Regions from separate parts of the Mogibacterium diversum genome, predicted to be linked through region 1. Evidence: a T-box and tRNA genes for the amino acid it is inferred to sense, from the RefSeq annotation. Region 1 holds a T-box; the other holds one or more tRNA genes.
The links. The T-box of region 1 lies ahead of thrS (threonine--tRNA ligase). A T-box ahead of a tRNA ligase gene usually reads a tRNA of that ligase, here a tRNA-Thr.
Positions count from the first base shown of each region.

Region 1 (7,958 bases):
TTATTTCACGAACCTTAACCTTATGCTTCTTCAGCTGCTTCTTAAGCTGAGCAAGCCTCTCGTCATTACCCTTGCTTTTTCCGACGAAAATCGACTTGCTCCTACCCTTTTTCCTCACGAACTGTATAAAATATCTGTCACCGTTCAGATGTACTCCACGCACAAAATATATCTCAACCTCAGCGAGATCTTTCAATGGAATCTCACGACTGCCCGGAACAAATCCGCTGTGAATATATAAATTTCCATTTGAGATATGCATAGGTTCTGAAAACTTTCCGCCACTCCTACTGACGATAATCAGCTTCCGCACCATCGTGACAAGAACGATAGTTCCAACGATAAATGCCACCGTCTTAAAGAAATTGTCATTCCACGTCGACTTTAGTCCAATCAAGAAATATTGATATATCTTCATTAATTACTTCCCTCCAAATCACCTTTCCTATTCTAAGAAGGTGTTTCATTTCACGCTTGCAAATTAGCTCGCATCGACATAGATGTGATATTTTCCGCAGTGAAGGCAGCGGAAGAGATACCCGCAGAGATCCCCATCCTTATACAGGTACTCCCTTATATCGGTGTATTCATGCCTCATCTCATACTCTTCAAGGACCTCGTCTGCGATGCCCATCTCCTCTAGTTCCTCTGTGCCGACTGTCCCTAGATATGCGCAGTAGTCATTACAGCAGGATAGCCAGTGCTCGCCTTGCCAGCTCAGGTAGCCAGGCGTTCTTTCAAATAGTTCTTTCGACTTCGCCACATCCACTTCGCCTTCCCATTCGGCATCTTGCACGAACTGAGCGTCGAATTTCTTTGCAGCCTCTCCACTAGCAATACACTCTGGGCACAAATGCTCGACGTCTTCAACGCTGTAAGGGAACGAACTATAGTAGATAATACTTTCCTTGCCGCAGCACGGGCATACCTCTGGCGGACCTTCTTCAAAGCTTTCAGTAGCCAGTGGATCTGGATGGTAACGGAATTTTGGAAGCTTCTTAGCTTTTTCTCTCTGTAGAGACTCCTCAGCAGCTGTCTTTGGTCTTTTCACTGCCCACCTGTCTCCATCATCTTCTGCTAGCGATTTGAGATAAGCGAGCTTCTTTATCTGCTTCTTATCTGTCCTATCTGCAATCTCTGACATCAAGTCATACGCACTCTGCATGAGCGAAAGGATTTTGTATACATCTACAAGAACTGCCTTGGCATCCTTATCCCCAGCCTCTTTGAGCCTATCCGAAAACTCGTATAACGCAAGAACAGTCTCTCGCTTACCCTTCTTCGCTTCGTAATCCTTTACTAGTTCAGCATATTCTTTTATGTATGGATTCATTATTTCTCCTACCATTTCAGCAAAACTTCTCGTTTTTGTCCACAAATTATATCAATTCTTTCCTATAAATTATAACAAATTGAGGCGGTAAAATCATTGACAATTATCACATGCGGTGGTAACATATTTCATTATTAAAACGATGACGAGGACAGTAGGTTCGCTTTAAGGCTTTGAGAGAGGGATGGATGGTGAGATCATTCCAGTACGGAGCGTTCTGAACACCACCTCCGAGTGGCACTAATACTGCCCGCCTAGCCGCGTTAAAAGCTTCAAAGAGTGCTGGAGCAGAAGCTCCGGAAGATGGGTGGAACCACGAATACGAATGTATGCGTCCCTTCTGACAATTTGAATGTCGGAAGGGATTTTTTAATTTCCTTCCGCTAATGAAAGGAGTTCTTAAAATGATTATTACACTAAAAGACGGTAGCAAAAAAGAATATGCTTCGCCGATGTCAATCATCGACATCGCAAAAGACATAAGCGAGGGTCTCGCAAGAGCAGCTTGCGTTGGTGAAGTCGATGGAGAGGTCTGTGACCTCAGAACTGTTGTGGATAATGATGCTGAAGTTAACATTCTCACTTTTGATTCTGATGCAGGAAAGCATGCGTACAGACACACATGTTCACACGTGCTCGCAGAGGCTGTCAAGAATCTATATCCAGATGCCAAGATGACAATTGGACCTTCTATCGATAATGGTTTTTACTATGACTTCGACATGCCAGCTCTAACTAGAGAGGATTTAGATAAGATAGAAGCTGAGATGAAGAAAATCATCAAGAGAGGAGATGCGATAACTCGTTTCACACTCCCTAGAGATGAAGCCATCAAGCTATTCCAGGAGAGAAATGAGCCATACAAAGTCGAGCTCATCGAGGACCTACCAGAGGACGAAATCATTTCCTTCTATCAGCAGGGAGATTTTATCGAGCTCTGCGCAGGACCACATCTGATGAGCACGAAGCAGATTAAGGCGTTTAAGCTAACTTCTAGCTCTGGCGCTTACTGGAGAGGTGACGAGCACAACAAGATGCTCACTAGAATCTACGGTACTGCATTCAACAAGAAGGCAGATCTCGAAGAATACCTTGAGTACCTAGCTGATATCAAGAACAGAGACCACAACAGACTCGGTCGTGAGATGGAGCTATTTACAACAGTAGATATCATCGGTCAGGGTCTTCCTCTATTTATGCCTAAGGGTACTAAGATGATTCAGAAGCTACAGCGCTGGATTGAAGACCTCGAGGATTACGAATGGGGTTACGTGAGAACGAGAACACCGCTGATGGCTAAATCAACTCTTTACAAGATTTCAGACCACTGGTACCACTACAAGGATGGAATGTTCGTATTCGGATATGACAACATCGATGAACTGAACAATGCCGAGGATGCTACTCGCGAGATTAGAGGACTTGAGGACCTTAGTCTCATCGAAAACGATGCTGATGCAAATGCATTTGCGCTTCGCCCTATGACATGCCCATTCCAGTATTATGTATATAAGGCTAAGCAGCACAGCTATAGGGATCTACCTTACAGAATGGGAGAGACTTCTACTCTATTCCGTAATGAGGATTCCGGCGAAATGCACGGTCTTACTAGAGTTCGTCAGTTCACGATTTCAGAGGGTCACCTCGTGTGTACCCCTGAGCAGATTGACGAGGAGTTCAAGAACTGCGTTAAACTCGCTAAGTACTGTCTCACAACTCTAGGTCTAGACGGCGATGTTACATACAGAATGTCGAAATGGGATCCAGAAAATCCAGGCAAATATCTTGGAACTGCTGAGGAATGGGACAAGGTTGAATCTGCAATGCGTGAGATTCTCGATGAAATCGGTCTCGATTACACAGAGGCTTCTGGCGAGGCTGCATTCTACGGACCTAAGCTCGATATTCAGGCAAAAAATGTATATGGCAAAGAAGATACTATGATCACTATACAGCTTGACATGTTCCTTGCTGAGAGATATGACATGTACTATATCGATAAGAACGGTGAGAAAAAACGCCCATATATCATCCACCGTACATCGCTCGGCTGCTACGAGAGAACTCTCGCTTGGCTGATTGAAAAGTATTCAGGAAACTTCCCTACTTGGCTATGCGCAGAGCAGGTTAGAATCCTTCCTATCTCAGATAAGTACCAGGATTATGCAGAGGAAATTTTCGCTGAGCTAAGAAGAAATGGCGTTGATGTTACAATTGACAGCAGCTCCGAGAGAATCGGCTACAAGATTAGAAAAGCCCAGATGGAGAAGCTACCTTACATGCTAGTCGTTGGACAGCAGGAAGCTGAGAATAAAACTGTTTCAGTTCGTTCGAGATTCGAAGGAGATGAAGGTAGCAAGCCGCTGAGTGAATTTGTGAACGCAATCTGCGAGGAGATACGCACAAAAGCGATTAGAGAAAAGAAAGTCAGCGAAGAAGAAAAGAAAGATAAATAGTCAAATTTGCAAGAGAAGGTAACGGAGGATTTGTCATGCAGAGAGAGAAGCGCAAAGACAACATAATACAGAAATTGCAGTCTACAGATTCACCTGTAAGCGCTTCCTCTCTTGCAAAAGAGTTCGGAGTAAGCAGACAAATTATCGTTGGAGACATCGCTATTCTCAGGGCTGAAGGTCATGATATTAGTTCGACCCCTCGTGGATACGTGCTCCCTCAAATTGGGACTACTCCAGTCTATAGAATCGCTTGTAAACACGATTCATCTAAAATTCTAGAAGAACTTAATGCGATTGTTGACTGCGGTGGCATATTACTCGATGTAAGTGTTGAACATCCTATATATGGTGAACTAGTCGGCAACCTGCACATTGCAAATAGACTTGATGCAAAGGAGTTCGCAGATAAGATAATTGAGAGCAATGCTCCTCCACTATCACTTCTCACAGGCGGGATTCACTTGCATGCTATCACGTGTAGGGATGAGAATGCACTTGAGCGAATAAAGGATAAACTCCGCTCAATAGGGATACTCTTCGAGTAAACGATAAAAATTTTTTAACGGACTAACAGTTTATTTTTTAAGTAACATGTAGCGTTTTCTTTAATTAGATATTGACTTTTCACAGAGCCTCTTTTAATGTATATACAGGTGTCATGACACCTGTATATAGTTAGGAGGCTTTTTAAATGGCTAGTTTTTCTTCATTTCTAAAACGCAAGGATATAATCATCTCCGGAAAGAGATATGGAATTGATGCACTTGGCGCTATGGCTCAGGGACTATTTTGTTCACTACTTATAGGAACAATCATCAATACTATCGGAGTGCAGCTTCACATCTCTGCCCTATCGCAGACTGTCGCTACTATAGGTGGTATAAAATACACTGTGGGTGGTCTTGCGATGGCTATGGGAGGACCTGCAATGGCATGTGCAATCGGATACGCTCTTGCTGCTCCACCGTTAGTTCTATTCTCTCTCATCACTGTCGGTTTCGCTTCAAATGCGCTTGGAGGTGCTGGCGGACCACTCGCAGTACTATTTGTAGCGATAATAGCAGCTGAATGCGGAAAAGCTGTTTCAAAGGAGACAAAAGTAGATATCCTAGTTACACCGAGTGTGACAATCGGCATAGGAATCGCTTTATCTTGGTTAATCGCTCCCGCACTCGGAAACGCAGCCATGAAGATGGGCGATATTATCATGTGGGCTACAGAACTTCAGCCTCTACTCATGGGAATTATTGTCGCTGTAGTTGTAGGTATAGCGCTTACTTTACCAATATCTTCTGCGGCTATTTGCGCAGCCCTAGGTCTAACAGGACTCGCCGGCGGTGCAGCACTTGCTGGCTGCTGTGCACAGATGGTTGGATTCGCAGTTGCTTCGTATGAAGATAATGGCGTCGGTGGCCTCGTATCACAGGGGGTTGGAACATCGATGCTTCAGATGGGCAACATAGTTAGAAACCCAAGGATATGGATAGCCCCTACTATTGCATCTGCTATCACAGGTCCTATTGCAACCTGCGTGTTCCATCTCAAGATGAACGGCCCGGCTATAGCAAGCGGCATGGGCACATGTGGTCTAGTCGGACCTCTAGGTGTGTATTCAGGCTGGATTGCTGATATAGCAAAAGGAACAAAAGTAGGGATTACTTCAATGGATTGGCTCGGTCTCATCCTAATATCTGTAGTTCTACCAGCAATATTAACAATACTGTTACACAAGGCTGTCAAGAGAGCTGGCTGGGTTAAAGCAGGAGATCAGAAGCTATAGGCTAATAATTATTTTCGAAAAATCTGTAACCAATTAAATAATCTCAATAAAAAATGTGCCTAGCACAGAGTGTGATCCCCCTAATTTCACACAGTGCTTGGCACATTTTTTAATATTACATTTATTACTACATTGCTATTTTATAACTTCTAACTCGCTTTGACGTTTTGACTATCCTCGCTACTCTTACTATCCTTACCACTCTTAAATTCACCATATGAAAAGAATATGAGACCTATCCAAATCAATCCAAACGCCATAATCAGCACTTTATCGACAGGTTCCTTATACAAGAAAATCCCTAGCATAAGCGCCAATGTAGGACTGAGGTATTCCGTCAAACCGAGCACGAACATAGATGTTCTCTGAGCTGCATAGGCGAATAGCCCAAGAGGTATGGCTGTTGCAAGCCCACATAGGAGTAGCAGGAAGTATTGATATGACTCTCCAACTCCAAGCGCTCCTGCCCCATGCAGTTCAAGCCATACTATTACGCATAACATAATTGGAGCCATAAAAATAGTTTCATATAGGAGCGATATAACAGGTGGCTGGTCTACAGTCTTTTTTATCGCTGAATAGATTGCAAATGTCGTAGCCAGGATGAGTGCAATCCCTGGGACCTGTCCATAGTGAACCAAGATTACGATTACGCTTGCAGCCGCGAGTATTACGGCAGTAGATTTGTAAACTGTAAGCTTCTCTTTAAAGAAGATGGCCCCAAATATACATACTACGAGTGGTTCTATATAATATCCAATACTCGTCTGGATTATATGACCAGAATTAACCGCCCAGATATAAATGCTCCAGTTGCTCGTTACGATAAGCCCTGCTATGAAAAATTTGAGTGATGTCCGCCAATCCTTTAGCGGTGAAAAAATCCTGCTCCACGAATACTTAAAACGCGCAGCAATTATACATACTACTGCAATCATCAGAATCCTATATATAATGATAGTAGATGACGGTATTGGAATTAGCGATTTCCAGTAAATTGGAAGAATACCCCAAAGCCCAGCACAACCAAGTGCAGCAAAGAAACCCTTTTCATAATTTTTCTTCATAAATTAATCCCCTGCAGATAAATTCATAATAAGGTGTGCAGTAAAAAGCAGTACACCAAAGGCATAAATTCTGTAACTACAAATAAAAATGTAGCAAATATTATATCATCCTTTGCAGATTGTCACAATAAATGTTATCCTTATACATCATAAATGACTATAGATATGTACATTCACATAGTTTGTTGGAGATTGGAGATTAGATATGAAACAGGTTGAAGTAGATGTAGAAGTTAGCGCCAGACACGTGCATCTCTGCCAAGGCGATATAGAAAAACTTTTTGGCACTGGATATGAGCTTACACCTAAGAAGCACATTATCGTAGGCTACGTTGCGGAAGAAAGACTCACACTCGTTGGTCCTAAAGGCACTCTTCAAAATGTCGCTATTCTCGGACCTGCTCGTCCAGAAACGCAGGTTGAACTTGCAGCAACTGATGCTAGAAATTTAGGTATCGAAACACCTCTTAGGCTCTCTGGCGATTTAGCGAATACACCAGGAATTAAAATCACAGCTAAAAATGGCGCCACAACTGAAATTGATCATGGCTGCATAGTCGCAAAAAGGCACATTCACCTATCAAAGGAAGATGCGGATCATTTGCAGGTAACCACGGGAGACGAAGTCTCTCTAAAAATCGATACAGGATGCGGTAGAGCACTAACATTTGATGAAGTAGTTGTACGTGTCGGCAACACCAGAACCGTTGTTCATTTAGATACGGACGAGGGAAATGCAGCATGTACGGGAAAATCATGTAAAGGAATATGCTTTTCTAGATAAATAGAAGATGCTTTTACAGCATCGACATGTAGGAGAAGGAAATTGTCATCATTATACAGTCTTGAAAATATAGTCTTCGCACTTGAAATAATCGGCACCATCGCCTTTGCCATCTCGGGAGCCACTCTCGGACTGGAAAAAGGCATGGATCTCATGGGAATCACAATACTCGGTCTAACAACCGGCGTAGGTGGGGGAATCATCAGGGATATAATAATCGGACAGACTCCTCCTCTAACCTTTAGGGACCCAACTTATCTCATCATATCGGTAGTAGTATCAGTAATCGTATTCACACCGCCGGTCAGGAGGTGGATATTTTCGGACTCAATGCTATATGAGTGGCTGATGCTCATAATGGACTCGGTCGGGCTTGGAGTATTTACAGTTCTTGGTATCAAATCAGCTTACACTGTATCCTCAATTCACGGAGTTATATTATTCACCTTCGTCGGAATGCTCACCGGAGTTGGAGGTGGAGTTCTGAGAGATATGATGGCAGGTAATAGGCCGTATATATTCGTAAAGCATTTCTATG
Region 1 is NZ_CP027228.1:34,387-42,344, reverse strand. It holds gene C5Q96_RS00215 (hypothetical protein) at 1-418, opposite strand, end outside; gene C5Q96_RS00210 (CbrC family protein) at 482-1,333, opposite strand; T-box leader at 1,467-1,675, shown strand; gene thrS (threonine--tRNA ligase) at 1,738-3,789, shown strand; gene C5Q96_RS00200 (transcription repressor NadR) at 3,825-4,334, shown strand; gene C5Q96_RS00195 (PTS transporter subunit IIC) at 4,481-5,569, shown strand; gene rarD (EamA family transporter RarD) at 5,719-6,636, opposite strand; gene pduL (phosphate propanoyltransferase) at 6,842-7,420, shown strand; gene C5Q96_RS00180 (trimeric intracellular cation channel family protein) at 7,463-7,958, shown strand, end outside.

Region 2 (7,958 bases), 520 kb from region 1:
TTACGGAGGATACCTACAATGAAAAATAAAGTAATTATACCAGTGATTTCAATAATAATAATTGTACTCGTACTTTTAGGAATGGCTTTTCTATTGATACATAAATCTATCGCATCAAAGCAGGAGTTCGTCTCATCACCTGATACCATAGAAGTGTACATAAATGAGGGAAATCGGGATGTAATAGTTGAGCCATCAAGTGATGACAAAGTTCATATAACATACTACGGGAACGGAAAGAGTGATGCACCTAGGGATGAATTAGGTCAAGTAGTTTATAAAAGCAAACACGAAAGCTCAATCTTTGGCTTTCTCTTTAACACCTCATCAAAGAAGATTGTCGTAAAGGTTCCCAAAAACATATTAGTACTTAATGTTTTAAACGATAATGGCGATAGCACCATCAAATCAATAAACAATGAAGATTTAGCGATAACAGTGCATAGCGAAAATGGTGATGTGTCTATTGAAGACGTCAAAGTCTATTTAGCTGAAACATATCTAAATAATGGAGATTTTTCAATTAAGGCGGATTTACGCAGTCTAATAGCTGAATCAAAAAACGGAGACATACATGCTAAGCTAAAAGGGGAAGAGTCGGATTATTCTAGGGAGTTTAAGGAAGATAAAAAGTACTACAACGTAAGGTCTGAAAATGGAGATGCAAAAGTCGATTTCTACAAATAGATAAAATAGGAGATATACTATGACAATCAAGGAGTTTGCTCTAGAAAAAACGTTTTAGATAGCACCGTTAGAGCTTGGTGCGATAAAAACCTAATTAGAGGGGCAAAGCTGAATGAAAAGACAGGGCAGTATGATATACCTTCAAGTGCTAAGGCTCCGTATACCCAAAATAGAGCATATAAGGGAGATAAAATTTATATAAGTATTGTGCGAGCAATAATGAATGAATTTGATGTATGCGTCCAGCTTTACAGGATTCACGAGGACGAATTCGAAGGATATATTGACGATTTAGTAGAGGCGGGCATAATTGCAAAGTACATTGCAAAAGATACAGGAATAGAGTATTATAGGCAGACGCTTAAGAGCAGTGAGTTTTCGAAGCTACCGGTAAATAAGATAAAAGCTTTCTTGTTAGAGGCAAAGAAAATAATAAGTGTTAATCTAAGTAAATAGGTATTGCAAACTATAAAATTTAATAATTCAAGTAGAATCACCCAAGGCCAGCCCTTGGGTGGAGTGTGTGAAACTTTTTCTGTAATTAGCCTTCTATGGTAATTATTAGAAGAGTCTCGCCGAAATTGGCTGACTCTGTTGAAAGCCCCAATATAAAATGTCCAGCAGGACATGTCAAGAGCCGCTGAATTTTAGTATCATCTTATCGCCGATGCTATAATATCTGAATTCTTATCTGCCAGCTCTATTCTTCAGCTTCTCGACCTTCTTATCCTTACGTTCCTCTAGCTCAGCGATTTGACCAAGTAAAAAGCTCTCAAAATCGCCTTCAACATCATGCATCTCATAGCCATCGAAAACAACTATCTTGCCTTCTCTATCGAAACAGAATATCTGCTCACCGTCACCTATTACCGAGAAGAACGGGATGCAGTCAGATAGCCCACTTTCATGGAAAGCCCTTGTATTTGCACGTAAGTCTAGGTACTCTGGGACTTCACTTGAGATGCCGTAAACCATGATTCCGCGGCAAAATTCCCAAAATGGTGCAACTTCATACTCCTGTGCCATAGGCCAGATTTCTTCTCTTACTTCCATGTATAGACCACCAAGCGGAGACATCGTAAACTCTTTGAAATCCTCCGGCAGCTTTATATTGAACTCGCTCTCAAAAGCTTCTATATCTTGTTCTGACGGCGTGTCATCTCCACATGCGAAAACCTGATAAGTTTCTTTGTCGTAGCTTCTAAAATAATCGTAAATCTTTTCTATAGACATATTTCACCTCGTTATACTCCCGACAATTTGCCTGGATACTGATTTCACTAATGTATTCATTATACTTTCTGTCACATATTTATTGTAGTGATTCAGTATAAAGAAATCAATAATATCCAAGTTAGTATGCCAGTTATACAAAGTAAGTAACTTAAAAACAGGGGCGCATGCGCCCCTGTCATTAGTTATCTGGTGGTATTCCCTCGTAATCTATGATTACTCGATGATCTCTGTAACTACTCCGGATCCTACTGTTCTTCCACCTTCTCTGATAGCGAAACGTAGTCCCTCTTCGATAGCTACTGGTGTAATCAGTTCGATCTCCATTACTACGTTATCTCCAGGCATGCACATCTCTGTACCCTCTGGTAGCTTTAGATCTCCTGTTACGTCTGTTGTTCTTAGGTAGAACTGTGGTCTGTATCCATTGAAGAATGGTGTGTGTCTTCCACCCTCTTCCTTCTTTAGTACGTATACCTGTCCCTTGAACTTTGTGTGTGGGTGAATTGAGCCTGGCTTCGAGAGTACCTGTCCTCTTTCGATTTCGTCTCTCTGAATTCCTCTTAGTAGTGCTCCGATGTTGTCTCCTGTTTCTGCTGCGTCAAGAGTCTTCTTGAACATCTCTACTCCAGTTACAACTACCTTTCTCTTCTCGTCGCTTAGTCCTACGAGCTCTACTTCGTCTCCTACCTTGAGTGTTCCTCTCTCAACTCTTCCTGTTGCTACTGTTCCACGTCCTGTGATTGAGAATACGTCCTCGATTGGCATTAGGAATGGCTGATCGTTTGCTCTCTGTGGCTCTGGAATGTATGTGTCTACTGCTTCCATTAGCTCACAAATCTTATCTCCCCACTCACCGCTTGGATCCTCTAGTGCCTTTAGTGCAGATCCTCTGATGATTGGTGTGTCATCTCCTGGGAACTCATACTCGTCTAGTAGCTCTCTTACTTCCATCTCTACTAGGTCTAGTAGCTCCTCGTCATCTACCATATCGCACTTGTTCAGGAATACGATGATGTATGGTACGCCTACCTGTCTAGATAGCAGGATGTGCTCTCTTGTCTGAGGCATTGGTCCATCTGTTGCTGCTACTACTAGAATAGCTCCGTCCATCTGAGCTGCTCCTGTAATCATGTTCTTTACATAGTCAGCGTGTCCTGGGCAGTCTACGTGTGCGTAGTGTCTGTTTGGTGTCTCATACTCTACGTGTGCTGAGGAAATCGTGATTCCTCTTGCCTTCTCTTCTGGTGCCTTGTCGATCTGGTCGAATGCTACGTCTGCTCCGAGTCCATATCTGTTGTGAAGAGTCTTTGTGATTGCTGCTGTTAGAGTTGTCTTGCCGTGGTCAACGTGGCCGATTGTACCGATGTTGATATGTGGCTTGGTTCTCTCATACTTCTGCTTTGCCATGATATCCTCCTTAGAATTGTGATTAAATTTAAAATAATTGGAGCTGTTGAGCAGACTCGAACTGCCGAACCTCTTCCTTACCAAGGAAGTGCTCTACCAACTGAGCTACAACAGCACGTATACAAGAATAGTACACGAAATAATACATGCTGTCAATATTGCCTGAGTTATGACAAATCAGCATCTTTTGACACTTTTATTTTATACTATATCACCAACACAAAATGTTACTATTTTAATTAGACTTAGCTGACACACTAAGACTATCACACCAACTAAGTCTCCCTTTTTAAAGTGCCTCTATTATCGTTAATGCTGCATTTAGTTTATCTAGTCCGTGATTTGCTTCAGACAGTTCTCCTACACTATAGCTTTCATCTGATATAACGTCACCTGCACACAAGAAGCTGTACAACTTCCAATTATGGAAGTCGCACACAGACTGCACCCCGGCAACCTCCATTTCAACTGCAATGCACCCTTCTTGCTTTCTGGCATCTACTAATGCTTTTGTTTCTCTATACATCGAGTCAGTTGTCCATATAGCACCTTCGGTATATGGGATATTTGCTTTACAAAAGATATCAGAAACAACTCCTGAACACTTAACTTCTATATAATCTCCTGCTGGACAGTAGTAGAAAGAAAGTCCTTCACCCCTATATGCCTTGCTTGGTACTATGTATTTACCATCAGTTTGCTCAAAATCAAGTGTCCCTGCTGAGCCAAACATGACAAATTTTTCTGCACCTGTTATCCAATTTGCTTCTATTAACTGATGTGATGCTATCGCTGAACCCATCGAGGATTGGTAAAATGCAATTCGTTTTTTGTCGTATTCAAACACATATATAGGTGTGTTTATGTTGCAGGCAATGAGCTGTCCACACTTTACACATTCAAACGCATTTAATATATAGTCATGAATTTCAAATGACAGAACAGGAATGCAGATGTCTGCAAAATCACCTCTTGGTCCATAAAATGATTCAGGTGTGAATATCGCCTCGTTGGACGCATCGTAAAAATCCGCTTTCATGACAGTCACCTATGCTAGTTTTTCAAGCATTTTAATAGCATCATCAACTAGCGAAGGACAGAAACTGAATAGCAGCCCTTCATCAAGTATCTTCGTTAGCCCTTCTTGTGTGCCAATATTATTTCCAAGCAGATCTTCACAGCGAACCTTACCATATTTTTCATTCCATAGAGCAAGAAATTCTGCTCTTTTCTCGTTCATTTCACCTTTTCTTTCATTATCGTCAGGTCCATTATGGCCATATTTTAGCCCTAGCACAATCATTGCCCCCATTACTGCACCACATGTTTCACCAACACCAAGTCCTCCACCAAATGCCGCAGCCATTCGATTTGCCTCCTCTTTGGAGACCCCTATCTTATTTGCAAAATGCTCCACAACAATCTGTCCGCAATCCTGACCTCTACCAAATAGTTCAGCTATATTTCCCTTATCCATCTTATCGCCCCTCCTTACTCTGTCGTACCACCGCAACTAGAACCAGATCCTGCCGTACATGCATAGCAATGTTTGTCAAAGCATATATTTCGAACTTCATAGTCTGAGTCTGCAATATCAAAAATCGTCTGCTTTGTAGATATCTCTATCCCTTCTGCTTGGTTGAAGTCACAATCATAAACTTTGCCATCCCAGCCTACTGAAATCTGATATCTACACATCATATTCTCTAGTGTTTCAGGATTAAACGCATCGTACAGTTTATACATATATCCTTCAAAATTACCCGATTGAACGAGAAATTTCCCAAATCTTCCGATAGGATTGTTAGTTATACAAAACAGATTATTGAACGATATCCCGTACTCTCTTCCCAGCTTTTCCTTATACTCTGTCTCCATAGCTTGCTGATTAGGAGGAAAGAATGCACCGCTCGGGTTATACACCATATTTAGAACGAGATCTGAATCTGTACCATATCCAAGCGCGTTTAGCTTCTTAAGCATCTCAATGGAACCTTCAAAAACAGAGTCTCCACGTTGTTTATTTGTCTTCTTCGCTTTGTAATGCGGAAGTGAAACCACAAGTTCCACCTTGTTGCGTGCATAAAACTCAGGTAAGTCCTCATAGCCTTCTTCAAGCATGATAACCATGCTAGATCTAACGATTACATGATTGCTGATTCGGCAACATTCCTCAACAAACCATCTAAAATTAGGATTCATTTCTGGGGCACCACCAGTGATGTCAATCGTGTCAAATCCCCATTTATTATAAGTCTTTAGACAGGCATCCATAACTTCTTTGCTCATAATCTCAGTGCGGCTTGGCCCAGCCTCAACATGACAATGCTTACATGCAAGATTGCATAATCTGCCAACATTAATCTGAAGCACTTTCATATCATCCGTTTTTTGTACCTTTGGATTTTCAATATTTGCTTGAAAATCTGGCACATTATCTAGTTCTTTAAATCTATCTTTCATACCTATGTATTTCTCCAAGAGCATGAGCTGCAACGCATGTTGCAGCTCATATCAGTAACTGAGTTGCCTATTTCTGCTCTAGCTTTCCAACAACGTTTTTCATCTGCACGCCATGAACCAATGTAATTCCAGCTTTCATAGCCGCTGCAACGTGAACAGCTTCTGTCATTTCTTCTTCGTCTACACCCATCTCAAGAAGTGTCTGTGTGTATGAATCGATGCAGTATGGGCACATCTCAGAATGCGCAACTGCAAGCGCTATAAGCGCCTTTTCCCTAGCAGTAAGCGCACCTTCCGCCATTACTGGTCCATAGTATTTAAGAAATGCATCCCATAGTTCTGGTGCTTCTTCACCAATTGTAGGGAATTTTGCCAAATCATCAGGATTATAATAAGTATTCATTTTACCCTCCTTTGCGCATAAGTGATGCGCTAATTACTATTACTTTTCTTTATTTTTCTCTATGTATACCTGCCTGATGAGGAAAATTATTCCCGACACACCAAACAGGATAAACAGACCTGTTACAAGTAGCTTTGCCCCTCCAGTAAGCATTCCTCCAACGTATGAATATATTATCGTCGCTGGCAACTGCCCTAGTCCTGTTGCTACTATGAACTCTAGAAACGAAATCGACGTCAATCCAGCAGCATAGCTTACGATATCAAAGCTTATAAAAGGTAGCAGCCTGGCAATCAAAATGCTCATTCTTCCGTGCCTCTGAAAGAACTCGTCAATCTGTTCTAATCCTCTTTTGCTAGTAAGTTTCTCAACTGCATCACGCCCTAGTATTCTAGCTATGTAAAAGCATAGCGTCGCCCCCACCATAGCACTTGTCCACGAAAGAATTGCGCCTTTCACCCAACCAAATAGATTTGCATTTGCAAAAGTAATCAGAAATGAAGGTAATGGTGCTGCGATAGACTGCAGTATCATGAGAAGGAACGATATAACTGCGGCGTAAGGACCATATGATTTAACGAAATCCTTCACAACCATAAAATCCCCACTCTTGAACATTTCAAACACTCTATTAATAGTGTTGTGTATACTTGGAACGGCTATGTAGCATATTATGCATATCAATAGTACCGTCAGCAAAACAGCCTTTTTTATTATGTTTTTTCTCTTCTTGCTCACAGTTTCATGTTTTTCTATATTCATGTTATGCCTCAATTAACTCTTCAATTCTATCCAAAAACTCTGGATTGATGTACTGTTCCAGCTTCCGCGCTGTACTTTCATTAGTAATATCTCTACCCGGCTGTCTGTATTCTACCCATGCCATAGCACACCATGTTACACCCCTGAGACACGTTATAGGCACAAAATCGTGAGTTCTCTCCTTTAATTCTGCTGTAATGTACCTGCCTGCAACTGCATATATATACTCATCTATATAATAATCAATTTCCTGTGGCGTAAAAATCGTATCAGTTTTCCAAAAAGTAGTAGTCGGCGCAAGAAAGTGCCCGAGGTCCTGAGCTGGGTCACCGAACAAAGGCTTTTCCCAGTCAATAAGGTAACTCTGTTCTCCAGGTCCATTGATTAGGAAGTTTGTGGAGTTCAATTCTGTGTTTATAATGCAGTTATACGGAGAGACCCCGGTTCTTCTGCCTAGTCTCTTCCAGCCGTAGTCGAGTAGCTTTCTGATTTTTTGTTTAATCATGATATCAGCCTGCTCATAATCAAAGAACTTAGCAGCCATCTGCTCACACTCTTCAAGAATAGCTTTGAGAGGTTCTCTCGGAGCCAGTAGCGTTGTGCCACTTATGCTTACGGTCTCCTCACCTTTATTCTGAGGTTCTATATTAACGCTGTGGATATCCGCTAAAACAGCTAGCGCCTTATCCATCTCTTTCTCATATATAAGCGAGTGTCCCGATAAATATTCCATTACAAGTACGCCATTATTTATAAATTGCTTTGTATCATCAACATAATAAACAGCAGGTGTTCTACCAGATTGTTCGAGCAATTCTAGTGCCCGATATTCATAGGTTATCTGATTCTCTAAATGCATCTGGGACCCGCAATTCACCCTAAGAACAAGTTTCTTGCCCGTTATAGGATGAGTAAATATATAGTTGATATTGTACTCTCCTTGGGCCAAAAGGTTGTATTCCTCGGTTACTTCATCAGGGAGTCCAAGAGCCTCTCTATA
Region 2 is NZ_CP027228.1:1,328,019-1,335,976, forward strand. It holds gene C5Q96_RS06290 (DUF4097 family beta strand repeat-containing protein) at 19-687, shown strand; gene C5Q96_RS06295 (hypothetical protein) at 907-1,143, shown strand; gene C5Q96_RS06300 (SMI1/KNR4 family protein) at 1,375-1,920, opposite strand; gene tuf (elongation factor Tu) at 2,137-3,330, opposite strand; tRNA gene C5Q96_RS06310 (tRNA-Thr) at 3,369-3,445, opposite strand; gene C5Q96_RS06315 (nucleoside phosphorylase) at 3,620-4,369, opposite strand; gene C5Q96_RS06320 (C-GCAxxG-C-C family protein) at 4,379-4,807, opposite strand; gene arsS (arsenosugar biosynthesis radical SAM (seleno)protein ArsS) at 4,822-5,793, opposite strand; gene C5Q96_RS06330 (arsenosugar biosynthesis-associated peroxidase-like protein) at 5,861-6,196, opposite strand; gene C5Q96_RS06335 (TVP38/TMEM64 family protein) at 6,236-6,958, opposite strand; gene C5Q96_RS06340 (aminoglycoside phosphotransferase family protein) at 6,960-7,958, opposite strand, start outside.
Region 2: it encodes a tRNA-Thr, which carries the amino acid that the T-box ahead of thrS (threonine--tRNA ligase) is inferred to sense. The anticodon was not compared.